3 regions of the Shewanella sp. P1-14-1 genome follow, and region 2 is predicted to be linked to each of the others. Evidence: predicted binding sites of a transcription regulator. Region 2 holds the regulator's gene; each other region holds the start of a gene.
What was found. Region 2 encodes LexA, which represses DNA repair genes until DNA is damaged. Its sites were predicted from a motif close to TACTGTATNNNNATACAGTA; they were not measured.
Positions count from the first base shown of each region.

Region 1: a site for LexA is predicted at 6,450-6,469, ahead of recG (ATP-dependent DNA helicase RecG). Genes of this name have one in related genera too.
Region 3: a site for LexA is predicted at 3,182-3,201, ahead of dinB (DNA polymerase IV). Genes of this name have one in related genera too.

Region 1 covers NZ_LKTL01000018.1:65,613-76,923, forward strand. The annotation lists gene AN944_RS13980 (RidA family protein) at 62-445, shown strand; gene AN944_RS13985 (AMP-binding protein) at 843-2,498, shown strand; gene AN944_RS13990 (calcium/sodium antiporter) at 2,698-3,624, shown strand; gene AN944_RS13995 (tetratricopeptide repeat protein) at 3,842-4,531, shown strand; gene AN944_RS14000 (sensor histidine kinase) at 4,605-5,756, shown strand; gene AN944_RS14005 (response regulator transcription factor) at 5,760-6,380, shown strand; gene recG (ATP-dependent DNA helicase RecG) at 6,588-8,663, shown strand; gene AN944_RS14015 (DUF3014 domain-containing protein) at 8,797-9,669, shown strand; gene AN944_RS14020 (beta-ketoacyl synthase chain length factor) at 9,935-10,705, shown strand; gene AN944_RS14025 (1-acyl-sn-glycerol-3-phosphate acyltransferase) at 10,724-11,311, shown strand, end outside.
Region 2 covers NZ_LKTL01000019.1:97,607-108,917, forward strand. The annotation lists gene mtr (tryptophan permease) at 1-670, opposite strand, end outside; gene plsB (glycerol-3-phosphate 1-O-acyltransferase PlsB) at 682-3,102, opposite strand; gene lexA (transcriptional repressor LexA) at 3,512-4,129, shown strand; gene AN944_RS14730 (cell division inhibitor SulA) at 4,126-4,632, shown strand; gene coxB (cytochrome c oxidase subunit II) at 5,073-6,632, shown strand; gene ctaD (cytochrome c oxidase subunit I) at 6,642-8,258, shown strand; gene AN944_RS14745 (cytochrome c oxidase assembly protein) at 8,260-8,823, shown strand; gene AN944_RS14750 (cytochrome c oxidase subunit 3) at 8,820-9,695, shown strand; gene AN944_RS14755 (DUF2909 family protein) at 9,724-9,951, opposite strand; gene AN944_RS14760 (SURF1 family protein) at 9,950-10,717, shown strand; gene AN944_RS14765 (hypothetical protein) at 10,739-11,293, shown strand; gene AN944_RS14770 (heme A synthase) at 11,293-11,311, shown strand, end outside.
Region 3 covers NZ_LKTL01000006.1:77,496-88,806, forward strand. The annotation lists gene nqrF (NADH:ubiquinone reductase (Na(+)-transporting) subunit F) at 1-184, shown strand, start outside; gene AN944_RS05940 (FAD:protein FMN transferase) at 321-1,334, shown strand; gene nqrM ((Na+)-NQR maturation NqrM) at 1,393-1,614, shown strand; gene bfr (bacterioferritin) at 2,004-2,474, shown strand; gene bfr (bacterioferritin) at 2,487-2,954, shown strand; gene dinB (DNA polymerase IV) at 3,267-4,346, shown strand; gene AN944_RS05965 (aminoacyl-histidine dipeptidase) at 4,440-5,900, opposite strand; gene AN944_RS05970 (leucyl aminopeptidase family protein) at 6,141-7,700, shown strand; gene AN944_RS05975 (NCS2 family permease) at 8,550-9,839, shown strand; gene proB (glutamate 5-kinase) at 10,054-11,163, shown strand; gene AN944_RS05985 (glutamate-5-semialdehyde dehydrogenase) at 11,180-11,311, shown strand, end outside.

The DNA of each region.
Region 1 (11,311 bases), on a different contig from region 2:
AGCTTAGGTTTGCTTGCATTTTATTTTCAATTTTGAAGTTTTTACTTTCGCAGAGGGCGTCATGGCAGAAAAAATCATTATCGCAACCGATAAAGCTCCACAAGCAATTGGCACATATTCTCAAGCTGTAAAAGTGGGTAGCACTGTTTACCTATCAGGCCAAATTCCGTTAGTTCCAAGCACAATGGAAATGGTCAGCGATGACTTTTCTGCGCAAGTTGTGCAAGTATTTGAAAACTTAACTGCAGTATGTGAAGCCGCTGGCGGCAACATGTCAGATATTGTGAAGCTCAATATCTTCTTAACTGACCTTTCTCACTTTGCAACTGTAAATGACATCATGGCTAAATACTTCAGCCAACCTTACCCTGCACGTGCTGCAATTGGTGTAAAACAGCTTCCAAAAGGCTCTTTAGTCGAAATGGATGGAATAATGGAGATCTAGGTCACAAACCGACTTTTCCTCTACAGGGCGCCAATAGGCGCCCTTTTTATTAGAGCTATTACTCGATAACGGTTCACATCTCAGCTGAATATGCTAGTTTATTAGTTGTATTTATTAAAAATTAACAGCTTAACGTTTGCGAAGAATGCGTTAAATCGCCATACTGATAATCATCGTGTTCATTATTTACTCGTTCAATGGGAGCCAGTTAGTGTAATACCTGAAGATGTTACATATGTGAGTACTAGTCGTACTTTATGCATATATATAACGTTTTAGGCCTACATAACTGGTCTGAACTGATTAAATATTCAATGCGATTACAATAGATTATTACGTTAAAGACATTGAAATAAACACGACCTACATTAAAACAAAAAAGAACATGGAATCGTCAATGGAAAATCTAATGAAAACGCCAGTAGAAATGTTGTCGCACTGGGTAGAAACCCAGGGTAATGAAGTCTATTTACGCCAACCTATCAATGGTCAGTACGTTGACTTTACTTGGCGTGAAGTACAACAAAAAGTTCAGCAAGTTGCCGGTGCACTGCGTCATTTAGGCTTAGTACCAGGCGATAAAGTCGCAGTACTTTCTAAAAACTGTGCTGAATGGTTTATCACTGATTTAGCATTAATGCATGGCGGTTATATCAGTGTGCCGATTTACCCAACAGCAAATGCTGAGACTATTCGTTATGTCCTTGAGCACAGTGAAGCTAAAGCCATTTTTACAGGTAAATTAGATTTCTGGGCTGATCAAGAAGCCGGTGTAGGTGGTGAAATCTTACGTCTTGCAATGCCATATGACACCATGCCTTCTCAGTATCACTGGGACAAAATTCTTGAACTTGGCACGCCATTAGTTGATGCGCCGACGCCAACCGCAGAGCAAGTCATGACGCTGATTTATACCTCAGGCTCTACCGGTAAACCTAAAGGCGCAATTCAAACATTTGGTAGCTACGGTTGGACTTGTGAAGCCGTCGTACGTGATTTAAAAACCAATACCACTGACAGATTATTATCTTACCTGCCATTAGCCCACATTACTGAGCGTGTCGCAATTCAAGGATCATCATTCTACTCAGGTTCTTCGGTCGCCTTTGTTGAAAGCCTAGACTCGTTTGTTGCAGATGTGCAGCGCTGTCGTCCTACGGTATTTTTCTCGGTGCCACGTTTATGGACACTATTCCAGCTCAATATTATTGAAAAAGCCGGTGAAGCTAAATTGGACTTCCTGCTTAAAGTCCCCATCATTAGCAGCTTAGTTAAACGTAAGATCCAAAAAGGCCTAGGGCTGGAACATTGTCGTTTGCTGGGGTCAGGTTCAGCACCTATTCCACCAAGCCAGCTTGAGTGGTACCACAAAATCGGCATGAACATTTCTGAAGCTTGGGGCATGACTGAAAACTGTGCTTACTCGATAATTAACTTCCCATTCGATGCCACTAAAATTGGTACAGTTGGGCGCCCAGTCGAAGGTTGCCAAGTGCGCCGTAGTGACGAAGGTGAGCTGATGGTTAAAAGCCCTGGCTTAATGCAAGGCTATTACAAACAAGAAGAAGTCACCAAAGCTTGTTTTGATGAAGATGGTTTTTTCCATACTGGCGATTTATGTGAAATTGATGATGAAGGCTTTATCTCAATTACGGGTCGCGTTAAAGACAACTTCAAAACCTCAAAAGGTAAGTATGTTGCGCCAGTCCCAATTGAGCGTAAGTTAGCTCAAGATTCACATATTGAATTATTGTGTGTCATTGGTTCGGGTTTACCGCACCCTGTGGCATTGGTTCAATTATCAGAAGGTGCTGCGTTGCAACCTCGTGAAGAAGTACGCTCATCACTCAAGGCGACCTTAGACAGCATTAACCCTAACTTAGAATCACACGAGCATGTTGACGCTATGGTTGTGGTAACAGAGCCTTGGACCATTGAAAATGATGCAATGACTCCAACGCTTAAAATTAAACGCCACGTGCTAGAAAAGCAGTTTAGTGCCAAAGTTGATGGTATTCGTGGTGCGAAAATTTGCTGGGAAGATGAAATTTAACCCGCTGTTTGGTTAGACTGATTAAAGCACACCTTATTGGTGTGCTTTTTTGTTCCTGGTATTTGCGAAATAACCCTATGCTATACCTAAGCTATATGAACAAAATTTAACCTCCGGCTCGATAATTTAAATTGCGCAAAACTAAAAAATCACTATGCTTGCCGTCCATTTCGGTTTCAGCCATTTTTGAGAGTGAATCATGCTAATTATGTTGTCGATTATCGGCGGTTTTTTGATTTTAACCCTAGGTGCAGAAGCACTCGTGCGAGGAGCAAGTCAAATCGCGCTCAAGTTGGGACTTACGCCGCTTATTATCGGTTTAACAATCGTGGCCTTTGGTACCAGCGCCCCTGAGCTTGCAGTGAGTGTTAAATCAGCTATTGCAGGTAATAGCGGAATTGCGTTGGGCAACGTTATCGGCTCAAACATTGCCAATATCGGTTTAATCTTAGGAATAACCGCGCTTATCCATCCAATAAAAATCGAATCACAAATGGTGCGCCGAGATATCCCTATTATGATTGCGGCCTCATTATTGTTTTGGGGGTTATTACTGGATGGTGGTTTAAGCTTTTTTGATGGCGTCATTCTCACTACGTTGCTTATCAGTTACTTATTATTTAGCTATTTCACAGCAGACAAACAACAAAATGACGACTCTGAAAGTGCAACAAATCAAAGCAACCTCCTTTCAGTACTAATGATTATTGTCGGTATTTCTATGCTGGTCGGAGGCGGTATTTTGTTTGTCGATGGCGCAGTTGCTATGGCAAAGTCGATAGGTATTAGTGAGGTGGTTATTGGCCTCACCATCGTCGCGATAGGTACCAGTATGCCAGAGCTTGTCACCTCTATTGTGGCAGCACTGAAAGGCGAAAGTGATATAGCGATTGGTAATGTTGTTGGTTCAAACCTATTTAACATTTTAGGAATTTTAGGAGTAACGGCCCTCATCCACCCTATTATCAGTAATGAGATAAGCCAAATAGACTGGGTGGTGATGATCGCATTAGCAGCAGTACTACTGCCCTTTGCTTACACAGGCCTGCGGATTGGTCGCCGAGAAGCTGCTGTTTTAGTCGCCAGCTATTTAGGCTATATCAGTTACTTAGTGATCCAAGCGTAAGTGTAAACGGTTCAGTCTATGCGATAGGGTAAAACAAAAAGCCTAAGACGATAACATCAGGACTAAACCATAAGCCAGCATGCTAATTCAGTATGCTGGCTTTTTTATTAATGACATTTGTCATCATAAACTGATGACGTTTGTGCCTGCACACATTCACGCCAATATTGAATACTAACTCTGCACTCAACACACACTTGAATAAACGGAGTTAATCATGAAAACATTATTTATTGCCGCTACCTTATCTTTAGTCAGTCAAACCAGTGTCGCAGATATCAGTAGTATTGATGCAGCAGCCAATACCATGAACCTTGAAGCGCTCAATCAAATCAGCCAGCAAAGTGTTGATTATGAACATGCATATGCCCAATACCGTATTGCAATTACTGCCAATATTTTAGGACAACGTGGTGTCGCAAAACGTGCGCTTACTGATGCACAAGCCACACTTGAAGCAGTTATCAGTCGTGAAGATCATGCTGAATCGATGACATTACTCGCGCAAATCTATGGCATGCAAATCGCTTATGACGGCGCTAAAGCCCAACAATTATCATCTAAAGCAGGCGCTTTATTACAGCAGGCTGAACAATTAAGTCCCGATAACCCTCGAATTGCATTAGTTAAAGCTATGAGTGCATTTTACACGCCTGCGCAATATGGTGGAGGTTACGACAAAGCCAGTGAGTTGGCCTCAATAGCCATTGCACGCTATCAAAACCCTTGTGATGAGATCTGTTGGGGACATGCTGAAGCTTACACTTGGCGAGGTCTTGCCAAACAAGAGCTCGGTCAACAAGACGCTGCAGAGCAGGACTGGCAACAAGCGTTAACCATTAATCCAGACTATGGTTGGGCTAACTTCCTGCTAAACCCAACCTCTACAGTGAATGCTAGTCAATAATGCCACGGGGCCTGTAAGCTACTGCTACCCATTGCCGATGGGTTGCAGTATGCTAACTTGTTAAGGAAAGGTTATGAATACTCAAGATACTGGCAATCAGTCTGCTCAAGGAATGGTTCACACGGATATGACCACTAACGAAAACAACCACCCAGAAAAAGCCTACAAGCAAAAAACGGCTTGGGTCTATTTGTTAAACCTCACTTTTTATTTCATACCTATTTGGTTTATGCGTGATGATGTTATGCGTGTAAGCATTAGTCTATTGCTATTAATTCCGTTCTTATACGGTTATTTTTGGGCTTATAAAAGTAGCCAAGCAAAAGCCATATACCCTATATCCTTAATGATTTCGACTGCGGTTATCGCCAGTTTATTTACCAGCGGCGGAATTTCATTTTTTAGTTTTGCGGGCTTTTTTATTGGTTTTTTTTACTCATTACGCACCAGCATTATCAGCTTTATCGCCATCAGTATTGGGTTATGGACACTAAACTATTTTGTAGGGTATCCCGCATTTTATTTCCCGCTATACGGCATGTTAATCGTGTTTGTGGTGGGATTATTTGGTGTAGTAGAACATAACAATGAGCGAATTAGACGTCAGCAACGTCAATCAAATGATGAAATTGCCAGTTTAGCGACTGCCCTTGAACGAGAAAGAATTGCTCGAGATCTTCACGATATTATGGGTCACAACTTATCGTCTATCGCCCTTAAAGCGCAGTTAGCGGAAAAACTCGTTGAAGCAGGAAACCTGCCTTTAGCAAAAGAACATTTGAGTCAATTAGCAGAAATAGCCAGAGACAGCCTTAGTCAAATCAGACAAACAGTATCGGATTATAAACATAAAGGCTTGGCTGACACCTTACAGCAATTAACCGCATCCCTTCGAGAGCAAAGCATAGAAGTGAACGTCAACGGTCAACTGCCCGAGATGCCCAAGTTATATGAATCACAACTAGGGTTAATGTTTACTGAACTAGTCAATAACATGCTCAAGCACGGCACCGCAACTGAATGTTGGTGGCAGTTTAGCCATCAAAACAACACCCTAAACGTACGTTTATCTGATAATTCATCAACACAGGCGATAGTGGAAGGGAATGGACTAAAAGGCATCGCAGAACGGGCTCAATTGCTCAAAGGCGCATTTAACTATCAAATTACCGATGGTTATCAGTTCACGATTTCATTGCCTCTTTCTACCGATAAGGACAGCTGATTCATGAAAATTTTACTGGCAGAGGATCAAGCTATGGTGAGAGGAGCGCTTTCAGCACTGCTCACTCTTAGCAATGATGAAACCATTGGCCCAGTTGAAGTCACAGAAGCCGAAGACGGCACTCAGGCTATTGCGTTACTCAAACAACACTCGTTTGATTTACTGCTCAGTGACATCGAAATGCCAGGGCATACAGGCCTTGAATTAGCGCAATGGCTTAAAGAACAGCAAGGTGCAGCACTGCAAACCAAAGTCATTATCTTAACCACCTTTGGTCGAGCCGGTTATATCAAGCGAGCGCTTGGCTGTGGCGTCGATGGCTTTTTATTAAAAGATGCCCCCACAGAAAGTTTATTATCGGCAATCAAGCAGGTCATGGCTGGCAAAAAGGTGATCGATCCTGAGCTTGCAATCAGTGCCATCGGGGATATTGATCCGCTAAATGATAAGGAACGAAAAGCGTTACGATTTGCCAGCGAAGGATTATCTACCAGTGATATTGCCGCAAAGCTGTTCATTGCCGAAGGGACAGTCAGGAATTACTTGTCTGAAGCGATCAGTAAGCTTAATGCCAGTAATCGTATTGATGCTGCCCGTATCGCTAAACAAAAAGGCTGGTTATAGCGTTGCTTAGCTGCCAAAAAGGGGAATATTATTGCCTTGTATTCAAACTCTGCTAAGATAGGCATAAATATCTGTATATATTTACAGTACTATTGTCTCTAGCAAGCATTCTCACTCGATAGTGAACTGTATAACTTATTGGATAACTCTGTTAACCCTTGCTAGCATGATAGCGCCAACACTCGACAATATGAAGGCATTGTGGATTTGCAACCATTGGATCAGGTTCCTATTACCGACTTAAAAGGCGTAGCCAAAAAAGTCGCTGAAAAACTCGATAAGCTGGGTATTAAAACAGTACAAGATGTGCTGTTTCATCTGCCTATGCGCTACGAAGATCGCACCCAAATCTATCCCATTGCGAGTTTATATCCTGCCATGTATGGCACTGTCGAAGCAGAAATCATTTCTACCCAAATTGTCCCTGGCCGCAAACGCATGCTGACCTGCACTATTGCAGACGACACAGGAATGCTAACCCTACGTTTCTTTAACTTTTCAGTTGCCCAACGTAATGGCATGCAAAACGGCGCGATTATTCGCGCTTATGGTGAAATTAAGCGCGGTAAAAGACACTTTGAGATTATTCATCCCGAATACAAGATAATCAAAGAAGGCGAGAATCCAGCATTAAGTGATTCACTGACCCCCATTTACCCTTCAACAGAAGGTCTTAAACAAGCCAGTTGGATTAAACTAACCGAACAAGCACTGACTCACCTAACTCACGGCGGGTTAACCGAGTTGCTCCCCGCCGAGTTGCAACCCAATAATATGAGTATTAGCCATGCTTTACAGTTAATACATAGGCCTCCCAATGACATCGAACAAGCTGACTTGGAGATGGGGATGCATCCAGCTCAGCAGCGGTTAGTGCAAGAAGAGTTATTGGCGCACAATTTAAGTATGCTAAAGCTGCGTCAACGTAACAACCTTGATAAAGCTGTCACACTTTCGGCAACAGGCCAACTACTAAACCCGTTTTTAAAAGCCCTGCCCTTCAAACCCACAGGGGCTCAACAGCGAGTGGTCGCAGACATAAGCCGAGATATTGAGAAACCAACACCAATGATGCGTTTAGTGCAAGGTGATGTCGGTTCAGGAAAAACCTTAGTTGCTGCACTGGCAGCGCTACAAGCCATTGAAAATGGCTACCAAGTGGCGATGATGGCACCCACCGAATTGTTGGCTGAACAACATGCTATTAATTTTGCAGCGTGGTTTGAGCCGCTCGGACTAAAAGTCGGCTGGCTTGCAGGTAAACTAAAAGGCAAGGCAAGGGCTCAATCACTAGCGGATATCGCTGATGGTAGCGCCAATATGGTCATTGGCACCCACGCCATCTTCCAAGAGCAAGTCAATTTTGACAAATTAGCACTGATAATTATCGATGAGCAGCATCGCTTTGGAGTGCATCAACGGTTGGGCCTACGTGAAAAAGGCATTAGCCAAGGTTTTCATCCTCATCAATTGATCATGACAGCCACTCCGATACCTCGCACATTAGCAATGACAGCTTATGCCGACTTAGAAACCTCTATCATTGATGAGCTACCACCTGGCAGAACGCCTGTCAGTACAGTTGCTGTGAGTGATAATCGCCGTGATGAAGTCATTGAGCGGGTCAAGCAAGCAGCCTTAAACGACAATCGACAAATTTATTGGGTCTGCACCTTAATTGAAGAATCTGAAGTGCTGGAATGCCAAGCTGCTGAAGATACAGCAGAAGAGCTCAGTCGTTTATTACCAGAGCTCAACATTGGTCTGGTGCATGGACGAATGAAAAGCGCAGAAAAACAGCAAATAATGGCTCAATTTAAAGCGGGTGAGCTACATTTACTAGTGGCAACCACTGTGATTGAAGTTGGTGTTGATGTACCCAATGCCAGTTTGATGATTATTGAAAACCCCGAAAGGCTGGGCTTAGCGCAATTACACCAATTACGTGGTCGTGTCGGTCGCGGCTCAGTCGTGAGTCATTGCCTACTGCTTTACAAAGCGCCATTGTCGCAAACAGCAACAAAACGACTTGGTGTATTAAGGTCGAGTAATGACGGTTTTGTTATTGCCCAAAAAGATTTAGAGATCCGCGGCCCAGGTGAAGTGCTCGGCACTCGTCAAACTGGGCTGGCAGAAATGAAAATAGCAGATTTGGTCAGAGACCAGTATTTAATTGAAAACACCCAAAAACTTGCCGCACATGTCATGCGACAAGTACCTGAAAATGTTGATGGCATCATTCACCGTTGGTTAGGTGATCGCCAGCAATACGTACAAGCATAAATTATTGTTAACTTAGGTCTATTATCACTAGACAAGCGTTAATAATATTGCAGAATGAGTGATGAGCTTGAGGCTAAACAATATTTATCTCGTGTTCAGTTCCACTTTTGATGTTTAAAGCTAAGGAATAGAAATGCAAGTCAATCAAGAAGACAGAGCAACACCACAATCGAGCCGTGCAGGTGGCAGCAATGCAGGTGTTATCGGCGTAACCATTGCCGTTATTTTGGCTGGTGCAGGTTATTTCTATTTCACGTCAGAGCCGTCTGAACCTGAGGTGATAGCCCCAACACCAGTACAATTGCCAGAGCCGGTGCCTGAACAGCCCATCGAGCAAGAGCCAATTGAAGAAGTGATTGTTGAACCAGAAGTGGTAGAGCCGACCGAAATCATTCCAACAGAACCTGAAGTGGTCGTTGAACCACTACCAGCACTGACCGAAAGTGATGATTTTGTAGAGCAAAAAACCATTGAAATGGCTGATGGAATGAAAATCGAATCCATCATCCTTAAAAAAGACATTGCTCGCCAGTTTGTGGTATTTGTCGACAACATGGCACAAGGTGAAGTCATTCATAAAGCCAGCCCTTTAAAAGGTCCTAAAGACAGCTTTAGCGTCAGTGAAATTACCGACAAAATCTACTTAAACCCAGACAGCTACCACCGTTATGATCTCTATGCAGACATGATAGCGGGCATGAATGATGAACAGTTAATCAGTACTTTTGAAGAGTTATCGCCTTTATTTGACGAAGCATTTGAAGAACTTGGTTATAGTGACATGAGCTTCAATGAACGTATGGTAGAAGCATTTGATGTGATTTTGGCAGCCCCCATTATCGAAGATCCAATTGAGCTGTCATCAATCAGTGTTAACTATTTATTTGTTGACCCTAAACTTGAGTCGCTACCTAACATTCAAAAATTAATGGTGCGCATGGGGCCTGAAAATACCAAGAAAATCAAAGGTGCTGTAAGAAAGCTTAAACAACAGCTAAACAACTAGCTTTTGTAGGTATTTTTAGTACTAGCCAACCTATCGCAGCCAAACCCTAATCGAATAAGAGCAAGTTACTCGATTAGGTTTGCAGTTCAAGCACCCACAAAATAGCGACCTTATGTCGCTATTTTTTGTTTTTGTGATGCTAAATATTACGGTACAATTGCTGACGTTATTAAATTAACAACAAGCTGCCATATTCATAGCGTCCAAACCCTATCGATGTGGCCATCTCAGCAAGGGATACCTGAGTCGTACCAGAGGCAATGTAGTGCAATTAGTATTTGATATTCTTTCATGGGGCGCATGGTCTCTAGACTTTCAAGATAAAGAAAGCTGGCGCCAATGGGATAATGCTGCCAACCCAACTACAGAAAATAAAACCTCTCCCGCTTTAGCTCACGTGCCAGCCATGCAACGTCGCCGTTTTAGCCGCTTAACTAAAATGATGCTGACTGCAGCCCATGACTGCCAACCCGCAAAACATTGCCGCAGCGTGTTTGCTTCTCGTCATGGCGAACTCACTCGCACACTGGGTTTATTACAAGATATTGTTGATAAAGAAGCGCTTTCTCCATTAGCTTTCAGCCAGTCAGTACACAACACAGCCAGTGGCATTTACGGTATAGTGAGTGGCAATACCGCAGCTTCAACTTCTGTTGCAGCAGGTGAAGAAAGCCTATCCCAAGCCATGATTGAAGCATTTGCGCAGCTAGCTGAAAACCCGGAACCGGTTCTGCTTGTCTTTGGTGACGATCCTGTCCCGCCTATTTACAATCAATACACCCAAGAATATGAATTACCTTTGGCAATGGGCTTATATCTTGCCCCAGCCAACAGCACTGAGCATCAGCACACTGTTCTAGGTCAATTGACGCTATCAAACGGCAATACAAACGAGTCCCAGCCAATCAGTTATGCGCAATTTATTCATGCTATTGCTTCGCAAACTTCGCTAACAGGTCAATTGGCTCATTGGCAGTGGCAATTGACGCCACAATTAGATCATGACCACACGACCCAGCGACATGAAAGTCGTTGATATTATAAGTTGCAGAGTATGACGAATAAAAACAGCGCAGTAGAGTTCCCTGAACCGGCCCCTTACTTAACGGGGCTAGCATATGTACCTCGTTGGATAGGTGGCACCTTATGTTATGTTGTTTTTGGTTTAGGTGGACTATTAAGCTCGCTCACTGTTTTACCTGTATTACGTTTGTGGCCGGGTACAAAACAGCAACGAATTGCCAGAGTACAAAAAGCGGTCCACATTATGTTTAAAGGTTTTGTGTGGATGCTCAGTGCAACCGGAGTCATTAAAGTCAGTACCAAAACGCTCCCTAGCTTAAGCGAGGCAAAAGGAGTGATAGTGGTGGCTAATCACCCAACCTTGGTTGATGTGGTGGTGTTAATCAGTTTAATGCCCAATGCCGGTTGTATTGTTAAACAAGGATTATGGCGCAACCCCTTTATACGCGGTGTATTAGCATCAGCAGGGTATATTCCTAATCGTGGTGCAGACTTGTTACTAAAAGACTGTCAGCAAGTGTTAGCAACAGATACAAACTTAATTATTTTCCCAGAAGGCACTCGTACCCTTGTGGGGGCTAAAACAAATCCATTTGCACGTGGCGCTGCAAATATCGCA
Region 2 (11,311 bases):
TCACATTAGGCTGCTTGCCATAATACTTAACTAAGCTTGGCACATTGCCGTGATAACCAAAGCTTGTCAGACCAAAAGGAATGGCAGCTAAAATATATGGAGCAAAACTCGCCTGTCCGTCAGGGACTAACAAGTTCACGGTTTCCACATCAATCAGCAAATTACCGACGGCTAAAAAGAAAGTAATGATCATCCCGCCAAGCATTACTGTCGTAATACGGTCGACCACTTTAGTGCTAATCATCACAATCGCAGCAAGCACAAGGGCAAAAACTAAGCCTGCAATACTTTGTGGTAAATGAATGCCCATACCTGACAAGGTGTGGTTCACAATAGAGCCACCACCACTGATATAAGCGTAAGTCAGAATATATAATACGAAGGTAATGGAAAGCCCATTAACTATCCGCCAGAATTGGCCTAATGTCACTTTGGTTAACGTGTCGAAACTGTCGCCAGGTTTAAAATGCAAGTTGGTTTCAAGTAGCATTAAGCCTGACACCAACATACAAAACCAAATACCGATTAGCATGGCAATGGAATAGCCAAACCACATACCAGCACTGACAACAGGAAGGGAAAACATACCGGCACCGACTGTGGTACCGGCAATAATCATAGCACCGCCTAATAATGATTTATTGTGCGGTTGTGATTGTGTTGAACTCATAAAGTTAGTGGTTACCCATGTTCCATAGTGACGCTATCTACTATGGTTTTACGAACAGATAAACGCAACATACCATTGGCATGGTCGCGAATTCGGATGACAGCAAACTGATTGTCATTACCCGACAAGTGCCCTAATTCTTTTAATTTTACACTCAAATTATTGTAGAGTTTTTTATCATAAAACTCTGGCGCAGTAATTCCGTGTAAAGCACCTAAACGCTGAGCTAATAAGTGGCTCGCGCTTTCTAGATCTGAACGTTCAATATCCGGTTTATAAGCCAATAAATTAAAGATAATCGCGTAACGTTGTAATGTCTCACTGACAGTTTCAGACAATAACATTAACTGGGTAATATTACTTTGATTGAGTTCAAACTCGTCTGTACCCGAAATAAGCTTTTGCTCAACAAATAAGTTTAATACGCTATCAATGTAAGCGGGTAAGTCTTCAATCCCCATAAACAACTCAGCTTTGAGTAGCGGGTAGAAGTCATTAACGATTTCATGAATTTTTTGACGATTAAACTCTTCGTATTGCACCAAGCAACTCGCAATTAACGAAGGAACTGCCATTAAATGGATGATGTTATTTCGGTAGTAGCTCATCGCAATTGCTGAAGACTCTTCAATCGCAATAATTTCACCAATTTGATCAGTGTGCGAAGTAAACTTTTTCAGTGATAGACATTGATCAACTAATTCACTAGCACTGCCTTGAGCTACTGAGGTGTAATCAGTGTAAGGTACTTCTTTCATCAATTTAAGATATAAATCTAGCTGACGTTCCAGCTCTGTGCGCTCTAATGCATTTTGTTCAGCGGCTAATAACACCATACTGGTTAACGTAACAGAGCTCGCAGCTGCTGCACTGTTAATGTTGGTCATCACTTTATTGGCTAATTGATTAACCGCAGGCGTTAACCACGTTGGTTTTTGCTCAGGATCTTTAGCCACTTCTTCACGCCAATCTGGCGACTGCTGATTTAAGAACTGCTGTACGTTAATTGGCTCACCAAAGTTAACGTAACCTTGTCCAAAGTTACCCAACTTACGCAATGCACCAAATACTTGCCATACAGATTCTTTTTGCTTTTTCTTACCGCTTAATTCTTTATGATAAGTCGACACTTCCATGACATGATCGTAGCCAAGATACACTGGCACTAAGGTCACAGGACGCTCGATACCCCGCAATACGCTGTTTACCGTCATGGCTAGCATGCCCGTTTTAGGAGCAAGTAGACGACCAGTACGTGAACGACCACCCTCAGTGAAATACTCAACTGAATAGCCTTTAGCAAATAGTTGATCTAAATACTCTCTGAATACTGCGGTATAAAGCTTATTACCGTTAAAACTACGACGGATAAAGAAGGCACCACCACGGCGGAACATTGGACCTGCCGGCCAAAAGTTAAGATTAATCCCTGCCGCAATATGCGGTGGAACCATGCCTTGATAATAAAGAATATATGACAGTAATAAGTAATCCATATGGCTTCGATGACACGGCACATAAACGATTTCATGACCATCATGATGCAGTTTACGAACTTGCTCCGCACTCTTGATGCTAATACCACTGTATAACTTGTTCCAAAGCCAAGTTAAGAAACGCTCAGCAATACGAATCAAGTTATCCGAATAGTCTGCTGCGATTTCATCAAGGTACTCAATGGCTTTTTCACGTGCCTTTTCTTCGGGAATTTTTTTGTTAACGGCTTCTTCTTGAATGGCACGCTTGATGGATTCTGACTTTAACAGCGAATTGAACATCGCTTGACGATTAGGAAGCTGAGGCCCCGTCATCACTTTACGTTGACGGCGAAAATGCACACGAGCCACACGGATAAGCTTATGCGCAATACTGACATCTGTACCGTGTTCATCAGCCATATAACGCAGCGACATGGCATTAGAAAATTGAATGAAATTATGGCGACCTAAAAATAGAATCATTAACCATTTACGTAACCATGTTGGGTTTTCACGCTCAAAAACAGCAGCGGTCATGGTGTCATCTTCTTTACCTGGGATACGACCCCAATATAGGCTTACAGGCACAAGCTGGATGTCGAGTTCTTTGTTCTTTTGGTGTAATTCGAGCAACTTAGTAAAGTTTGCTACAAATTTATCGCTACTATGGCGCTTACCAAACAAGGGTTTACGCCCTTCCACACACACAATTCTAGGGGTATTGAAACCATCAACATCTAACCGTTCATACGGACTTGGCAAGTTATATTTAGCTGTCATTTCATGTAAGGCAGCAATATCACTCAGCGACTCCGTTTTCATCACATAGACCACTGGTTTGTCAGGATCTAAGTTAAGGTCAGCGAACGGATCCTCAGGCACAACAACACTGTGTACCATTAATTTCTGAATCCAACGTAATGATTTAGCAATGATAGAATCTGGTTTTAGCATGGGTCTTCGCATTATCAACAACGATTTATTGCGCATAGGATACCAGAATATCATTCAGTTACACTAACCTCGGTAAATCTAGTTAACATTTAAGTAGCAAGTTTTGTTGGTTCTAACATCAAGTATCAATCACTTAGTAAGTAGCAAAACATTTAGGTACAGTACTGTATAAATAGACGGTATCCAGTACTTTTTGGCTTATTCACTTGAGTCATCAATAATAAAACACACTAATTTACCGACGACCCACAAAAACAATAAACCACTGATTTTATTATCTTTAAATAACTAAAAACTTCGATAAAAATTCATATCTATTGCTTTATCAGCAAAAAATGTTGGTTAATACTTGCGCGACCAAAGATACTGTATATAATGACAGTCACTGTATAAAAAAACAGGAATCAACATGAGACCTTTAACGCCACGACAAGCTGAAATTCTAGAATTAATTAAATGCAATATTGCCGAGACAGGTATGCCACCAACTCGTGCAGAAATTGCCACTAGATTAGGCTTTAAAAGTGCTAATGCTGCAGAAGAACATTTAAAAGCACTCGCTAAAAAAGGTTGCATTGAAATTATTCCAGGTACCTCTCGCGGTATTCGTATGGTCCAAGAAGAAGAGGAAGTCGAAGAAGGCTTACCACTGATTGGTCAGGTTGCGGCTGGTGAACCAATTTTGGCGTTAGAACATGTTGAACAATACTTTCAAGTTGATCCTGAAATGTTTAAACCCAATGCTAATTTCTTACTACGTGTTCGTGGCGACAGTATGAAGGATATTGGCATTATTGAAGGTGACTTATTAGCGGTTCACAAAATGCAGCAAGCTAAAAATGGTCAAGTCGTTGTTGCCCGTGTTGATGATGATGTCACCGTGAAGCGTTTTGAAAAGAAAGGCAACGTTGTTTATCTGCATGCAGAAAACGAGCAGTACTCGCCGATAAAAGTCGATTTAACATGCCAAAGCCTTACGATTGAAGGGCTCGCTGTTGGCGTTATCCGTAATGGAGGTTGGTTATGAACACATTAATAGGTAATGCACCACGTCACCCAGGTTTATGGATGGACATGGCATCAGCAGCTGCGCCAGTAAAGCAAGGTATCGAAACCAAACAAACAGCTAACCAAGGGTTAACTGAATTAACTCAGCTATGCGGCCAGTTAGCCGTATTAAGTCAACAAGGGCGATGGATTGTACTGATTAATCCACCTCACATTGGTTACAAACAAATTCTAGCGAACGCCAATGTCAGAATGGACCGTGTATTACTGGTTCACACTAAAGATGAAGTCGAAACACTGTGGGCAATGGAAAAAGCACTCACAAGTGGTACATCCAGCGCAGTGATTACATGGACAACCCCATTAGATGCTCGTGATAATCGTCGCATTCAATTAGTCGCTAAAAGCGCCTTAGCGCAAGGTGTCATTATTGAAGATGTAAATACTCACTTACGTGATGACCAATTAAACGCCAGTAATCCTGTGACTGCAACTCAATTGAATTTATCTGCATTTCACTAAAGTCTATTTGCTAAAAAAGCCCTTCATTTCGGTGACGGGCTTTTTTTTGCGCCTTTTTTCAGCAAATTAGATGATAAAGTGATCTTGATCAATATTTAATCTCCAAGTAATGTAGTTAACAAGGGAGTAACATTTATTGACCTCTCTTAGTGGTAAAAATGAACATAAGTGATAAAACGCTGTAAAGATTGTGCTGGTACCATGCGGTATAGAAAGCCTTGAATAAAAAGCGTCAATTTAAGAATTGAAAAGTTCAGTATTAGGTACAAGTGTGGCCACCAAAACCCAATAGAATAATCGAGTATTAATACTCACTGCCACCGTGTACTTTGAAGTGATCAAACTTTTTCGGGAATAGAAAAGTTTGCATAGAGCAGAGTATTACTGTGTGACTTTTCCTTGTTGTTATTGCAAATCGCAATTGGCAGAGGAGTAGTCTTGTGAAGCGATTGTTGTATGGATTAATGGTGCTGTTTTTTGCAGTGCCACTTGCAGCGGCTGATATGCCGCTTAACATGACCCAAGGGGTAACAGAGATCAGTGGTAAGGTTTACGACCTCCATATGATCATTCTTTATATCTGTTGTGCTATTGGTGTTGTGGTATTTGGAATCATGATTTACTCCATGATTTATCATAGAAAATCAAAGGGTGCAGTACCTGCTGATTTCCATGATAGTACCAAAGTGGAAATAGCATGGACTGTCGTGCCGTTTCTTATCCTCATTGGTATGGCAATTCCTGCCACAAAAACCCTCATTGCTATGGAAGACCCAAGTGATGCGGAGTTAACTATTAAAGTAACCGGCTCTCAATGGAAATGGCATTACAGCTATTTTAATGAAGACGTCGAGTTTTACAGTTTACTTTCCACCCCTGCCGATCAAATTACTGGGACAGAAACGAAAACTGAAACTTACCTACTTGAAGTCGATAAGCCCCTCGTTCTGCCAATCAATCGTAAAGTACGCTTTTTAATGACTTCAGATGATGTGATTCACTCTTGGTGGGTTCCTGCATTTGCGGTGAAAAAAGATGCTAACCCAGGTTTTATTAATGAAGCTTGGACCAAGATTGATAAGGTTGGTACCTACCGAGGTCAATGTGCTGAGTTGTGTGGTAAAGACCACGGATTCATGCCGGTGGTAGTTGAAGCCGTTTCTGAAGCAGACTTTGAGCAATGGCTAAAAGATCAAAAACAACTAACTGCTGATGCAAAAGCCGCGGCCGAAGCGTCACTGTCGCAAACCCTGACCTTTGATGAGTTGATGGCTCAAGGTGAACAAGTTTACATGGGCCGATGCGCCGCTTGTCACCAACCAAATGGTGCAGGACTACCTGGTGTATTCCCGTCTCTTATCGGCAGCCCAATCATTAAAGGGTCAGTTGCTGGCCACATTGATATTGTCGTCAACGGCCAGCCTGGTACTGCCATGCAAGCCTTCGCGAAACAGCTTACTGCAACAGAAATTGCAGCTGTTGTGACCTACGAGCGAAACGCTTGGGGTAATGATTCTGGTGATGTGGTTCAAGCTGCAGATGTGAACTCTGGTGGGGCACCTAGCGATGCAAGTGATAAGCCAACGCCTGTTACTTTGCCTGCTGAGTTACCAGCGACACAACCTGAGGTAGAACAAGTGGTTGCTGACGTCGTTGAAGAAGCAACGCCTGACGTTGTTATGGATGACTTATCTATGGATGAGCTGATGGCAATGGGTGAGCAAGTTTACCTCAGCAGCTGTGCTGCATGTCACCAAGCCGCTGGTACAGGTTTACCTGGCGCATTCCCTGCGTTAGTGGGCAGTCCGTTAGTCATGGGCCCTGTTGAAGGACACCTTGAAGTGGTTATCAATGGCCAACCTGGTACAGCAATGCAAGGATTTAGCTCCATACTCTCACCTCAGCAACTCGCAGCTGTTGTGACGTATGAGCGAAATGCTTGGGGAAATAATACTGGTGATGCTGTTCAAGCCACCGATGTTGTTGGTCATGGAAAGTAAGGGATACAGATGAGCACAATTACACAAGATACTACCCCAGCTCATGATGAACATTCTCATGACGGCCATGATGATCACCATCATGGCGCGCCAAAAGGCATCATGCGCTGGATATTAACCACTAACCATAAAGACATTGGTTCTATGTATTTATGGTTCAGTTTTATTATGTTCCTCACTGGTGGTGCGATGGCAATGGTCATTCGCGCAGAGCTATTTCAGCCAGGCTTACAGTTAGTTGACCCTAACTTCTTTAACCAAATGACCACAGTACATGGTCTTATTATGGTATTTGGTGCCGTCATGCCCGCCTTCACAGGGTTAGCCAACTGGCTGATCCCAATGATGATTGGTGCACCTGATATGGCACTGCCTCGAATGAATAACTGGAGCTTTTGGATCTTACCATTTGCCTTCGCGATTCTGTTGAGTTCGCTGTTTATGGAAGGCGGCGGCCCTAACTTTGGCTGGACTTTCTATGCACCGCTATCAACTACCTATAGCCCTGATAGCACTGCACTATTTGTTTTCTCGGTGCATATCATGGGGATCAGTTCGATTATGGGCGCAATTAACGTGGTCGTGACCATTGTTAATATGCGTGCACCAGGCATGACTTGGATGAAGTTGCCATTATTTGTATGGACATGGCTAATTACTGCATTCTTGCTGATTGCAGTGATGCCCGTACTTGCAGGTGCGGTTACCATGGTATTAACCGATAAATACTTTGGTACCAGTTTCTTTGATGCCGCAGGTGGCGGTGATCCCGTCATGTTCCAGCATATTTTCTGGTTCTTCGGTCACCCTGAAGTCTACATCATGATTTTGCCATCGTTCGGGATTATCTCGGCCATTATTCCCACCTTTAGTCGTAAAAAGTTGTTTGGTTACGCTTCGATGGTTTACGCCACGTCCAGTATTGCGATTTTATCCTTCTTGGTTTGGGCGCATCACATGTTTACCACAGGGATGCCAGTATTTGCTGAACTGTTTTTCATGTACTGCACCATGTTAATTGCGGTGCCGACAGGGGTAAAAGTATTTAACTGGGTAGCAACGATGTGGCGTGGTTCAATCACGTTCGAAACCCCTATGTTATTTGCGATTGCCTTTATTATTCTCTTTACCATTGGTGGTTTTTCAGGATTGATGCTGGCGATAACACCTGCTGATTTCCAATACCATGATACTTATTTCGTGGTGGCGCATTTCCACTATGTACTGGTGACTGGAGCGGTGTTCTCTATTATGGCTGCTGCCTATTATTGGTTACCAAAATGGACTGGCCATATGTATAGCGAAACCCTAGGGCGCTGGCATTTTTGGTGTAGCGTGATTTCAGTCAATGTGCTGTTTTTCCCGATGCACTTTTTAGGATTAGCAGGCATGCCTCGCCGAATTCCAGATTACGCCATTCAATTTGCTGATATTAATCAAATTGTCTCAATCGGCGGGTTCGCATTTGGCTTATCACAGCTAATTTTCTTAGCCGTAGTGATTAAATGTGTCAAAGGTGGCGAGAAAGCGGCTGATAAACCTTGGGAAGGCGCTGAAGGACTGGAGTGGACCATTGCCAGTCCAGCACCTTACCACTCATTCACCACACCACCAGAGGTGAAGTGATATGAGCCAGCCAACAAAATCAAACCGTAACTTACTTATAGGTCTGGTATTAGGATCAATAGGTATGTTCGGCTTTGGTTTTGCGCTGGTACCGCTTTATGACGTGCTTTGCGAGACCTTAGGCATTAACGGAAAGCCTCAAGGTACAGCAAGTCGTTATGAAGCGGTGGTCGTTGATAAAGAACGCACCATTACTATTGAATTTATCGCCCAAGTGCAAGGCAGTATGCCATGGGAGTTTGGCCCCAAAGTGAACCGAATACAGGTTCATCCAGGAGAGCTAACTCGCACTGCATTTTTAGCAAAAAACCTTTCTGCTAAACCTCTTGTAGGCCAAGCGATACCCTCGGTATCGCCTGGCCAAGGCGCTGCATATTTCAATAAAACGGAATGCTTCTGTTTTAATCAACAGCCCCTAGCTGCAAAGGCTAATGCTGAACTGCCATTAATCTTTTATGTGGATCCTGACTTACCCGATTCCATTAAAACTTTGACTCTCTCTTATACCCTCTATGACATCACAGACAAACAAACTGCGGCCATAGAGCAAGGAGCAGCAAGATGACAACAAAACATGAAACTTATTACGTGCCAGCGCAAAGTGCCTGGCCCATCATTGGCGCTATTGGGTTATTCCTAATTGCTTTTGGCGCAGGTTCGTACGTACAACAACTCGCCACCGAAGAAACATCGGGCGGCTATATCCTCGTGGCTGGTATCGCAGTCATCATTTTTATGCTGTTTGGTTGGTTTAAAAACGTCATTGATGAATCAATGTCTGGCTTATATTCAGCGCAAATGGATCGTTCTTTTAGACAAGGAATGAGCTGGTTTATTTTCTCTGAAATTATGTTCTTCGGCGCCTTCTTTGGCGCACTATTTTACGCACGAATGGTCGCTATTCCGTGGTTAGGTGGTGCTTCAAACAATGCCATGACCCATGAAGTGCTTTGGCCGACTTTTGAGGCCATGTGGCCACTCACTAAAACACCTGATGGCACTACGACTGAAGCGATGCCTTGGACAGGGTTACCCCTATACAACACCCTGATATTACTCGCATCGTCAGTCACTTTACACTTTGCCCATGTGTCTCTTGAAAAGTCTAAGCGTGGGGCATTAAAAGTCTGGTTAGGACTAACCATCTTATTGGGTATTGGCTTCTTATTTTTACAAGTTGAAGAATATATTCATGCCTATCAAGAAATGGGATTGACACTATCATCAGGGATCTACGGTAACACTTTCTTCTTACTGACGGGTTTTCACGGTATGCACGTCACATTGGGGACTGTGTTCTTGATTATTCTGTTCTTTAGGGTGCTCAAAGGCCACTTTACCCCTGAGAGTCATTTTGCCTTCCAGTCTGGTAGTTGGTACTGGCATTTTGTCGACGTAGTCTGGTTATGCTTATTTATTTTTGTCTACGTCATTTAAGAGTATGGCTCACCTCTACAGAGGCGAGCTAATACGGCCTAGGGTTAGGTGTTACCCAGCCTAATCCTAGGGCCAGCAACAATAACAACATCACCACAGCTGAAAAGATAACGCGTCGCCCCAAATATTGACTCATTGGCTGTTTGTTTTCAGCTTTAACCATAATAAACAAGGCTCTAGCTAAATTAAATAATATGAATACAAGCAGTAGTACTAATACAAGCTTGAAAATAACTAAGGTATCTAACGCTGCCATGGGCTCTCCTTTGCGAGTCTGGCGACTATCTACTGGGTTATTGCTGCTTGTTACTGTGAGTGTGTTTTCTATTTTGGTCAAGTTAGGTTTATGGCAACTCGATAGAGCGGAGTACAAACAAGCATGGCAAACCACGCTAGCTGAACGACAAGCCGCCAGCGCATTGGATTACCAAAGTTTACTTAATTTAGCTAACAATGACCCTGTGACAGGTTACCGATTAACTGTCGATACCATCGCAGTCAGCGAACAAATTTTATTACTTGATAATCAAGTTCATAACGGTCAAGTGGGTTATCTCGCATATCAATTGGTCAAGGTGTCTGAGTCACAACCTTGGTTAATGGTTGAACTAGGGTTTGTTGGCGCCAATAAAGACAGACGTATTCTGCCAGCACTGACTCCCATGCCTAATCAGCCATATGAGTTAACAGGGCGGGTCTATCAAAAGCAAACAAACCCATTAAGCGAAGCGCTATATGCCGAAACATTTTCAATGAATAACCATGAAGTGATTCGGTTTCAAAATTTAAACCTTGTGGCCTTAGCAGAGAAAGTAGGCCACGAACTGGCACCGGCAGTATTGCAGCCAGATGTGACTCCAACAATGACATTAGCAAAACCTTGGACACCCATTCCCTTATCAGCACAGAAACACCAAGGGTATGCATTGCAATGGTTCACCATGGCAGCGGTTTTTTTAGGGCTCATGCTATGGATTGGTTTTAAAACGTTGAAGAAATCACCACACCCTATAACAAAATAAGTCGTAACAAGAGGAGCAAGTATGAACTCCCCAGCAAAACCAAAGAGCAACAAGACGCTTTATATACTGCTGTTGGTATTTATTCTACCCGTAGCTATGGCCAAACTCGTGCTCAGTATGGATCTTTATAATGGTGCAGCGACCAATAAAGGCCAACTGATTTCGCCTTCAATAAGCTATCAGAGCTTATCAATGGACAACCCTCAGCCTCAGTCGTGGCAGTTACTTTATCTACTGCCAAAACAATGCCTTGAGCAATGCCAACAACGTTTATACGTTTTGCATCAAAGTCATGTGGCATTGGGTAAACATCAAGATCGTGTCAGCCCTATTGTTTTGTTACAAGACGGCAGTGACACCCAAATTTTAGCCAGTTTAAATGTGCCTTTTGCAACCGCTCAAGCCAGCCCACAGCTAACTTCAATGATGGAAAAGCAACAGCTTATTATTGTTGATCCCCTCGGTAGCTTAGTCATGCAATATCCAGGTATTGCTGGCGAAGAAGAGAATATTGCGCAAGGTAAATCCATGATCAGCGACTTGCGCAAAATGCTCAAATTGTCGAGGGTCGGTTAATGAACATCAAAACCTTAC
Region 3 (11,311 bases), on a different contig from region 2:
GGACGGATACACGGGTTTCATTCACAACGTATTGTATGAAAACTACCTACGTGACCATGATGCGCCGGAAGATTGTGAGTTCTACATGTGTGGACCTCCAATGATGAATGCTGCTGTTATCGGTATGCTTAAAGACTTAGGTGTTGAAGATGAAAACATCTTACTCGATGACTTTGGTGGCTAATGTGCTAATCGCAAATGATTAGATATAATCCTAAAAGACATTGAACGTCATAAATTGCAGCTTGCTGACACGGAGGTCATCTTCGTTAAGTAAGCTGCATTTTTTTATGTTAGATAACCCTAATTTGAAGTTTGAGATGATTAATATTTCTTTTAAAGCACTGCTTGTATCTTTGGTTGTATTACTTCTAACTGCTTGTGGAAGTGAAGACGATATTGTGTCGTTATCGGGCAATACTATGGGAACGACTTACCACATCAAAGTGGTGAGAAATGATCGCTTACCGACCACCCAACTATTGCAAGCGGAAATCGACATTGCGCTTGAGTTAGTGAATGACCAAATGTCGACTTATCGACCTAAGTCAGAATTGTCTCGTTTCAATAAGCTGTCAGTAAACCAAAGCATCACTGTTTCGGAAGATACCATCAAGGTATTTAAAGAAGGGGTACGATTATACAATGTGACAGGTGGTGCGTTAGATATCACATTAGGCCCACTGGTTAATCTTTGGGGGTTTGGGCCAGACAAGCGCCCTACGGAAATACCAAGCCAAGAAACCATTGATATCGTTAAAGCAAAGGCTGATATTCATGGCTTTACCATTAATGGGCTAAAGATTACTAAAACTAACCCCGACTTGTATGTGGATTTGTCTTCACTTGCTAAGGGTTATGGCGTAGATAAAATAGCTAACTTACTTAATAAGTATCAGGTAGCGGGTTACTTAGTTGAAATTGGTGGTGAGATCAGTGTTAAAGGTGTGAAGGATGATGGTTCGCCTTGGCGTATTGCAGTTGAAAAGCCAACGACTGAGGGTGGCGTCATCCAGCAGGTCGTAGAACCTGGCAATATGGCTTTAGCTACATCAGGTGATTACCGTATTTATTATGAAGAAGAGGGTGAGCGATTCTCGCACCTCATCGACCCTAGAACGGGTTACCCAATTAAACACAAGTTAGCTTCAGTCACAGTATTACATCCTAGTAGTATGACTGCTGATGCGTATGCTACGGCAATGATGGTACTGGGTACCGAAGCGTCATTGGCACTTGCTCATGAGCAGAACTTACCAGTTATGTTGATTGAGAAAGATGACGACCATTACGAAGTCTTTTATAGTGAAGCTTACGGGCCTTATATTCAGTAAGTGGCGATTAAGCTTTATTGGCAATACAATGATAAAGAAGTATAAGTGAGAAATTATGATGAGTACCTTTATAGCGGCCTTTGTCGTGTTGTTATTATTTTTCCTATTAATGTCTGTTGGCTACATTATTAAGCGTAAAGCTGTAGAAGGCAGTTGCGGTGGTCTTGGTGTTCTTGGCATCGAAAAAGCTTGTGATTGCGATGATCCGTGCGATAAAAGAAAACGTCGAATGGCGGAATCTGAGCGTGAAGCTAAGCTAAATCAGAACCGTATTATTTAACCTTTATCTCATCGCGATACTCAAAGCGATTTAGCGGATCTAGGTTAATTAAATAGCCCAATGAGGTTTATCTCATTGGGCTTTTTTATGTCTGAAATAGTTTGTCATCTCATTCGATACAAAATTTACAAAAATCTTTTTAGGTAACATTTTACGATTAATCTGTGATCAAGCGCATGTAGCGTTTTTGTATTTTTAACCTATAACCGTGATTCCATTGAAGTTAACGGTATTTAAACTAAAGTGAAACTAGTTAATAACCTAAGTTGTAATGATAATGATTATCACTAATCAAGTGTATGATTTTAAAGGGTATTTGTAATTAATGAACGTATGTACTATCCTGTTGGAAATTGATCCAGATCAATCTTGAATTAAAGGACAGAATTATGAAAGGCCACCCTAAAGTAATTAGTCAGCTGAATAAAGTGCTGACGTGTGAGTTAACTGCCATTAACCAGTATTTCCTACATGCACGCATGTTCAAACATTGGGGTTTAGAAAACCTGAATGAAAAAGAATACAAGAAATCGATTCAAGATATGAAGCATGCCGACAAGCTAATTGAGCGTGTGTTATTTCTGGAAGGATTACCCAATTTACAGCAACTCGATAAGTTACGTATTGGTGAGCATTGTGAAGAGATGCTTGATTGTGACGAGCAAGCGTTAACCGAGCAGCTTGTCGTACTGAAAGAAACCATCAAGTTGTGTGAAGCAGAGCGTGACTATGTGAGTCGTGATCTACTTGAAGATTTACTCGAAGATGAAGAAGAACATCTTGATTGGATTGAGTCTCAAAAAGAACTAATCAATCAAACAGGTATTCAAAATTACCTTCAATCACAAATTAAAGATTAATAGGAATTTAACATGAAAGGTCATCCAGAAGTTATTGCAGCGCTAAACGCACTATTAACCGGTGAATTGTCGGCGATGGATCAATATTTTGTTCATGCTCATATGTATGAAGATTGGGGATTTGATGAGTTATACACTCGTATTCTTCATGAATCAGACGATGAAAAAGCGCATGCTGCCAAGTTAGTACAACGTATTTTATTCTTAGAAGGTACTCCAGACGTTGCGAGTCGTGAAGCACTCAACATAGGTAAAGATGTTGAAGAGATGCTGAAAAATGATTTGAACTACGAGTATGCCGTTGCTGATCATTTACGTGAAGTCATTGCACTTTGTGAAGAAAAAGAAGATTTCCAAACTCGTGAAATCTTAGAAGTATTATTAGATGATACTGAATCAGATCATATGTACTGGTTAGAAAAACAAATTCGACTGATTGATCGTGTTGGATTACAGAACTATTTACAGACGAAAATGTAAAAAGTCACTGGTATTAACAAGCCCAACAATGTTGGGCTTTTTTGTTTTTATACTAAGTTACTTGGTGAAAAAGTCACTATAAAAGGGCTTAGATAAATAATGTGTAACAGACATCTCCGTAACTAAATCACCATGTTAAGTCGCAAACGCTTGTTGAAATAGCTAATTTCGGTTCATTGATAAGCAGATTTGATTCAAATATCAGCGTTACTAGTGTTATTATACGACACTGTTTATTTATACAGTGATTTTATCCATCTGCTATGATAAATTAATTAATCAGTTAATGAGCTAGAAAGAGCTTGCTTGAAAATGGTCCGTAAAATTATTCATATCGACATGGATTGTTATTTTGCAGCGGTGGAGATGAGAGATTTTCCAGAATTGCGTGGCAAACCCTTAGCTGTGGGGGGCAGAAGCGATCGCAGAGGCGTGATCAGCACGTGTAATTATGAAGCTCGCCAGTTTGGTGTACGCTCTGCTATGTCGAGTTATCAGGCGTTAAAATTATGCCCAGATCTCACTTTAGTGCCAGGTCGAATGGATGTCTATAAATCAATTTCCGTACAAATTAGAGCTATCTTTCATCGCTATACCGATTTAGTTGAGCCTTTATCTTTAGACGAAGCCTACCTAGATGTCACGGACTGCCATGCTCACAAGGGTAGTGCCACTTTAATTGCTAAGGCGATTCGTCAAGAAATACTCGATGAAACCGGGTTAACAGCATCAGCAGGTGTTGCGCCCATTAAGTTTCTTGCCAAAATTGCTTCAGATTTAAATAAGCCCAATGGGCAGTATGTTATCCCTCCTGAAGATATTAACGCCTTCGTAAAGCCATTAACGCTGAATAAAATTCCTGGCGTGGGTAAAGTGACCTCGGCAAAGCTAGCCGCCCTTGGTCTAACAACTTGTGAAGACGTGCAACATTACCCAAGTGATAAACTGATTGCAGCATTTGGTAAATTTGGTCGAGTTCTGATTGAACGTGCGCAAGGTATCGATAATCGGACAATCAGCCCCAATCGAGTCAGGAAATCGGTCGGAGTTGAAACCACACTAGCACAAGATATCTTTACGCTTGAGCAGTGCAATAATGTCATGCCGCAGTTAATTCAAGAACTCATTGCTCGAGTTCACCGCAGTGCAAAGGATAGGCAAATTCATAAGCAAGTGGTTAAGCTTAAGTTTAATGATTTTAAACAGACCACGATTGAACACCGTAGTGATGAAATATCATTGAACCTGTTTCATGATTTATTAAGCCAAGCTCTAGCGCGAGCAAATGGCAGGGGGATTCGTCTAGTCGGCGTGTCGGTCGGATTAGCTGATATTGAAATTGATACCAAGGATAAACAGTCGAACACTGAACAACTTGATTTAAACTTTTAAGCGGATGCGTATTTTACTGACTACTCGCTTCGCTTAAATGAAAAAGGCTGCCTTTCTCAATGAGAATGGCAGCCTTTTTGACGTTTTTACTAATTAGTCTTTTGCTGGAATACGTTCAAGTACCGCAAGCAGTAACTCCCAGTATTGTCCAACGGTTGTGATATTAACCATTTCATCAGGACTATGCGGGAAGCGAATTGTAGGACCAATAGATACCATATCCATAGTCGGGTAGGGTTCTTTAAACAGACCACATTCAAGACCTGCGTGGATCACCATGATCGTAGGGTCTTTTTTATAAATGTCGTTATAAGTGTCACGAACTATCGCCATTACAGGTGAGTTATTATCAGGTTTCCAGCCAGGGTATGCGCCTGAAAGTTCGATACTTGCACCTGATAAGTTAGCTAATGCTGTTAACTGAGTTTCGATTTCTTCACGACCGGAGTTTATTAACGAGCGGATAAGGCATAGGACTTCTACAGACTCATTTTCAGTGTTGATAACACCGACATTCAGTGATGTTTCTGTTACGCCTTCAACTTCATCACTCATACGCATAACGCCATTCGGGCAAGCATGAAGTAAGTCAATTAAGGTATTCTGCGCTTCTTCGCCGATGACCTTTTCTGGTGTCTCGATTGATTCAAGTGTCAGTAACATGTCAGGATCGGCAATCGATAGCTCTGCACGTACTAAGGCTTGGAACTCAGTAATCGCTTGTTCAAGTTTTACTTGGTTTTCACTAGGTAACATAAAGCTGATATTCGCTTCACGAGGAATCGCATTACGTAATGAACCACCAGTAAAGTTGACTAATTCAAGTGCTAAATCGTCCGCATAAATGAATAGGAATCGTGCTAATAATTTATTCGCATTACCACGACCTAAATGAATGTTCACACCAGAGTGACCACCTTTAAGTCCCGACAAGGTTAATTTGAAGCTAGCATTGGTTTGCTCAGGGGCTTGCCACGACATCGGCACGCTTATTTGCGCATCGACACCGCCAGCGCAACCCATATAAATTTCGCCTTCCTGTTCAGAATCGGTATTAATTAAAATATCAGCATCAAGCATGCCTGCTTCGAGTCCAAAAGCGCCGGTCATGCCAGCTTCTTCATCAATAGTTAACAAGACTTCTAATGGGCCGTGTTTAATGTCATCAGCACCTAACACTGCAAGAGCTGATGCCATACCGATACCATTATCAGAGCCCAATGTGGTGCCGTTAGCTTTTACCCATTCACCATCGACATAGGCTTCAATAGGGTCTTTTTCAAAATCATGAACTTTGTCTGCATTCTTTTGCGGCACCATATCAATATGGGCTTGAAGTACCACGACTTTTCTATTTTCCATGCCTGGGTAGGCTGTTTTTTTGATGATAAGGTTACCGACCTTATCTTCAATAACGCTAAGATTTTTTGATTTTGCCCACTGTTGAATGTGCGCACTTAAAGCATGTTCAAACTTTGATGGATGCGGGATAGAACAAATTTGTTCGAACCATTGCCATAGTGGCTGAGGGTATAATTGATTAATCGCTGTCACGGAGACTCCCTTATAGTTATGAGGTGGGAATAGATGAACCACAGTTTACCATAATGATTTGTACAGACAGTGATCTGGATGATTTGATTGTTCGAAACCTGACTAAAATCTGTAAATAAATATTAACCATTTTACAGAGTAAAAATATGTACTTTGCTCACTTATAGCCGCTATTATCAATGGATATAAAGCGCACTAAATTTCTCATACCTTACATAATAAAAATCAAAAGGAAGGCTCATGTTGCAAGCAAATGTTGTCGATGTAAAAAATGAAGATGCGATATTTGAAGGACAAGGCTGGGATGCCGTCATTGTTATCACCACTGACTTAAATGACATCAAACAAGATGAAATTAAATTGTTAGCCAGTCACGGCAAACAAATTGATAACCGTATTGGCCAAAGTGCCACCTTATTATTTGCTCCGGGGTTAGCGGGTGGAAGGTTAATTATTTCCCCTGTAAGCGCAGCGTCTAATGAATACAGTGATGTTAGCGTGTTTGCTAAAGCGGCTAGAGAAGGGCTTGCTATTGCAAAAAGTGCAGGCGCAGTTAAACCGTTATTAGTTGTTAATCAACAAAACCAAAGCCGCTACCAATATGCTCAACAAGTGTCAGCTTTAGCTTGTGGTCAAGAGTTATGGCAATCACTAGAGTTAAGAGAGGCGACTCAAGCTGAAGGGCAATCTATACAAGCATCAGTCACTGAAATTGGCTTGTTAACCAGTCAGTCTGAAGGTCATTCATTTAGTGATCTAATCAATGCTGTTGAAGCCGGTAAAATTTTAACTCGAGATCTGTGTGGTACAGAGCCTGAAAGAATGGCCGCCCCAGCTTTTGCTGATTATTGTGTTGATGCATTCACAGGATCTGGTTTATCTGTATCTGTAATAGAAGAGCAAGAAGAGCTTGAACGTGATTACCCATTACTTTGTGCGGTTGGACGGGCTTCTTTCTCGGTGCAAAGGCATCAACCACGCGTTGTCAAAGTTGAGTATGTGGGTGAAGGTACTATCGAAAAAACCTTATTCTTTGCTGGTAAAGGGGTGATCTACGATACCGGTGGTGCTGACATTAAAGTTGCAGGTGGTATGGCTGGCATGAGCCGAGATAAAGGTGGCGCTGCGGTAGTCGCAGGTTTAATGAAAACATTATCTATTCTAAAACCAAAAGGGCTGCGAGTCGTGGCCGAATTAGGGTTAGTCAGAAACAGCATTGGCAGTAATGCATTTGTCCCTGATGAAATTATTAAAAGTCATGCAGGTGTCAGGGTTCGCATTGGTAATACCGATGCAGAAGGGCGCCTAGTGTTGGCTGATTTATTGTCACATTTACGTATAAAAGCGACGACTGCAGTCAACCCTCAATTATTTTCTGTGGCAACATTAACTGGGCACGTAGTACGTTGTTACGGCGGTTATACCGCTGTTGTAGAAAATGCTGTAGCAAAAAAAGTGGGTATTAGCCAAGACTTAGAACAAATATCAGCCTTATGGGGTGAATCATTTGAGGTTTCAAGGTTGCGAAGTGATGACTTTAATAAAGTGAATAATATTTCTGGAGAAGGCGAATTATTATCATCCAATAATGGCCCATCAGCCATTACTGCTCGAGGACATCAATACCCTGCTGCCTTCTTAATAAATGCATCAGGCCTTGATAATCATGGGTTGAATTCGTCACAACCTATGCCGTTCGCTCATATTGATATCGCAGGTAGTGCAACAGAAGGACACCCTTTATATGGCAAACCGACAGGTGAACCTTTGGTAACTTTATTACAGAATGCGATAAAATAAGTATCTAGTTGTATTATTTTTGTTCAAGCACAATATGTAGTGGCTTTGTCACTTAGGTGACAAAGCTTAATATTTATAAAATGACTAAAAACTGTAATAAATTTCCCTTTTTAAGGTTTTTTTTAAATAATTAAAATAATACTTGTAATTAAATTACATTTTGGTATTATTGTTCTCGTTGAAGAGCAACGGTGCTTTTCAATTCTAGTTAATCCAGGATGGATAAAGTCTCCAAGGAATCGAGTGATAAGTTGTCTCAACGGATTGAGAAAAGTAAGTTCCAAGGAACCGAGCCCAGCAAGACTAGGTTTTAAACAACTTTATTTGGAGTATTTACTATGTCTTATACAGGCAATCAATATATTTATTGGCAAAACACTTGGTTAAGTTCTAATGCTTTAGCTGGTGGTTTATATGCCATGACCTTCAAGGGCTAACCCATCCTTGATTGTAAGTTTGACCCGTATCAACCCTTTTTTCTGTCGTCTTTTAGGCGAATTTAGACAAACGATAAATTAGTTCTCTATTGCTAATTTATATTGAAGTTTTATCACTTAATTGTGATGCAGTTTTCCTCTCCCCATACTGGAAAACTTTTTAACTTGTCAGCCTGCTCTTTGAGCAGGCTTTTTTTTTGCCTGCCTAACACGTCTTACTTCAAATCAAACGATTAAATTGTCTTTCTTACAAATATGAGTGTTTATAGTGTGAACATGGCTATACGCCATATAAATACCTATAATCGCGTTCATTAAAGTGTCATATTTTGATGTGCTTTCAGTCCGTTATTTGACCTTTAGCCCAATTAAATCACGCTTATTAACTCCCTTTTTTAAGGATTTACGTTTCATGTTAGAGAAACTGTTCAAGCTAAAAGACAATCAATCTAGTTTAAAACAAGAAGTTATCGCAGGTATAACCACCTTTTTGACAATGGCTTACATTATTTTTGTCAATCCAATGATGTTAGCTGATGCAGGCATGGATCAAGGTGCTGTTTTTGTTGCGACTTGTTTAGCCGCTGCAATTGGTTGTCTTATTATGGGGTTGGTCGCTAATTATCCTATTGCTTTAGCTCCTGGAATGGGATTAAACGCCTTTTTCACATACACAGTTGTAGGGGAAATGGGTTATAGCTGGGAAACAGCACTCGGCGCAGTGTTCATGTCTGGTATCTGTTTCTTAGTATTGTCGCTGGTAAAAATTCGAGAGTGGATTGTTAATAGTATTCCGATGAGTTTACGACTTGGTATTGCCGCAGGTATTGGTCTTTTTTTAGCTTTTATTGGCTTAAAAGCAGCGGGAATAGTCGTGGCGAGCCCAGCGACCTTAGTTACCATGGGAGATATTACGTCGTTTCCGGCTGTGATGGCGGCACTTGGTTTTTTCCTCATTATTGCAATGGTACAACGTGGACTTAAAGCATCGGTTATTTTGAGTATTTTCATTGTTACCATTCTTGGTTTGATTTTTGGTGATGTCACTTATGGCGGCATTGTGTCTATGCCGCCTTCAGTTGCGCCGACATTCATGAAAATGGACCTGTCTAGCGTACTGGAAATCAGTATGATTTCGGTGATTTTTGCGTTCTTATTTGTCGATTTATTTGATACATCAGGTACGCTGGTTGCAGTTGCTCAGCGTGGTGGCTTTTTAGATGAGCAAGGCCGCCTTCCAAGAGTCAAGCGTGCATTAAGTGCTGACAGTTTGGCGACAGTGGCTGGTGCGACTTTAGGTACATCAACAACAACCAGTTATATTGAAAGTACAGCTGGGGTGAGCGCTGGTGGAAGAACCGGCTTAACTGCGGTTGTCGTTGGTCTTTTGTTTATTCTTTCTTTGTTTTTTGCCCCGTTAGCTGGGATGGTTCCGGCTTATGCGACTAGTGGTGCATTATTTTATGTTGCCATTTTAATGATGTCTGGTTTAGTCAATGTGGAATGGGAAGATCTTACAGAAGCAGCACCAGTGGTGATAGTGTGCTTACTAATGCCATTGACGTTTTCTATCGCTAATGCGATAGGTTTTGGCTTTATCTCATATGCCGTCATTAAGGTATTAACGGGCCGCTTTAAAGATCTTAACTTAGGGATTTTATTCATTGCATTATTGTTTTTAGCTAAATTCATTTATGGCTAAAATGGTATGTAGCAGTCGTTATCGCGTGTAAAGCAATAATCGATGGCTTTGTTATGTTTATATTAAGGGTTATGTAATGCATAGCCCTTTTTTGTGCGTCATCTAAAATTTAACAGTGAATATATTTATCCCTAGTAATGGATAGCTGTTATTTTCTGTATTTATTAGGTATAAAAATCTTTCATTAAACAATTTTTGTTGGGATAAGGTACAAATGGGTTACCAGCGGATCGTAATCAAGTTAGGCACCAGTGTGCTCACATCAGGCAGCAGAAGCCTTGATAAAGCGCATATGGTTGAATTGGCTAGGCAAATGGCTTTGTTAATGCGCTCAGGCGTTGAAGTCGTATTATGTACTTCAGGCGCAATAGCTGCCGGACGTGAACATCTGCAATACCCCGTACTTCCCGATACGATGCCCAATAAGCAATTGTTAGCAGCCGTAGGGCAAAGCCAGCTGATTTTAGCTTGGTCTGAATTGTTCAGCATATACGGTCTGCATGTCGGACAGTTATTACTGACTCGTGCAGACTTGCGAGATAGAGAGCGATACCTTAACGCTAGAGATACGCTCAACGCCTTGCTAGATAATAATATTATTCCAATCATTAATGAAAATGATGCGGTTGCGACTAACGAAATTAAAGTTGGCGATAACGATAATTTATCCGCTCGCGCAGCACTACTTTGTGACGCAGATTTATTAGTGTTATTAACTGATCAAAAGGGGTTATTTGATGCTGACCCTCGAACCAACCCTGATGCCAAGCTTATCTCGTCGGTAAAAAATATTGATGCTGATTTACGCTCGCTCGCTGGCGGGGCAGTTTCAGGGTTGGGCACGGGAGGAATGGCGACAAAGCTCGAAGCGGCTGACATTGCTAGACGTGCAGGCATTGAGGTCGTTATAGCTTCTGGGCATCATCTCAATGTCATCACAAAAGTGGCCAATAAAGAACCCGTAGGGACACATTTTAGTGCTATTGATAATCCACTGGAAAGTCGCAAACAATGGATTTTAGCAGGTCCAGCTTCAGAAGGGCGCTTAGTGTTAGATTCAGGCGCATCAGTTGCCGTCACACAAAACGGTAGAAGTTTATTATCAAAAGGCATTATAAAAGTAGAAGGCAAATTTGAGCGTGGTGCGCCGATAATGTTAGTCGATGAAAAAGGTAAAGTACTCGCAAAAGGGATGAGCCGATATTGTGCAAATGCTTTAGCTTTAATCGCAGGTAAACACTCAAACGAGATAGAAAGTTTACTCGGTTATAACTATGGCGTGGCCGTGGTACATCGTAATGACATGGTATTACTAGATGAATAATTTACAGGACGAAAAAATGTCGAATCAGCAATATTTGCAAACATTAGGTCAGCAAGCTAAAACTGCAAGTTTTCAACTAGCTAATCTATCAAGCCAACAAAAATCAGCACTACTACATTGCATCAGCGAACAACTGACATTGAATACC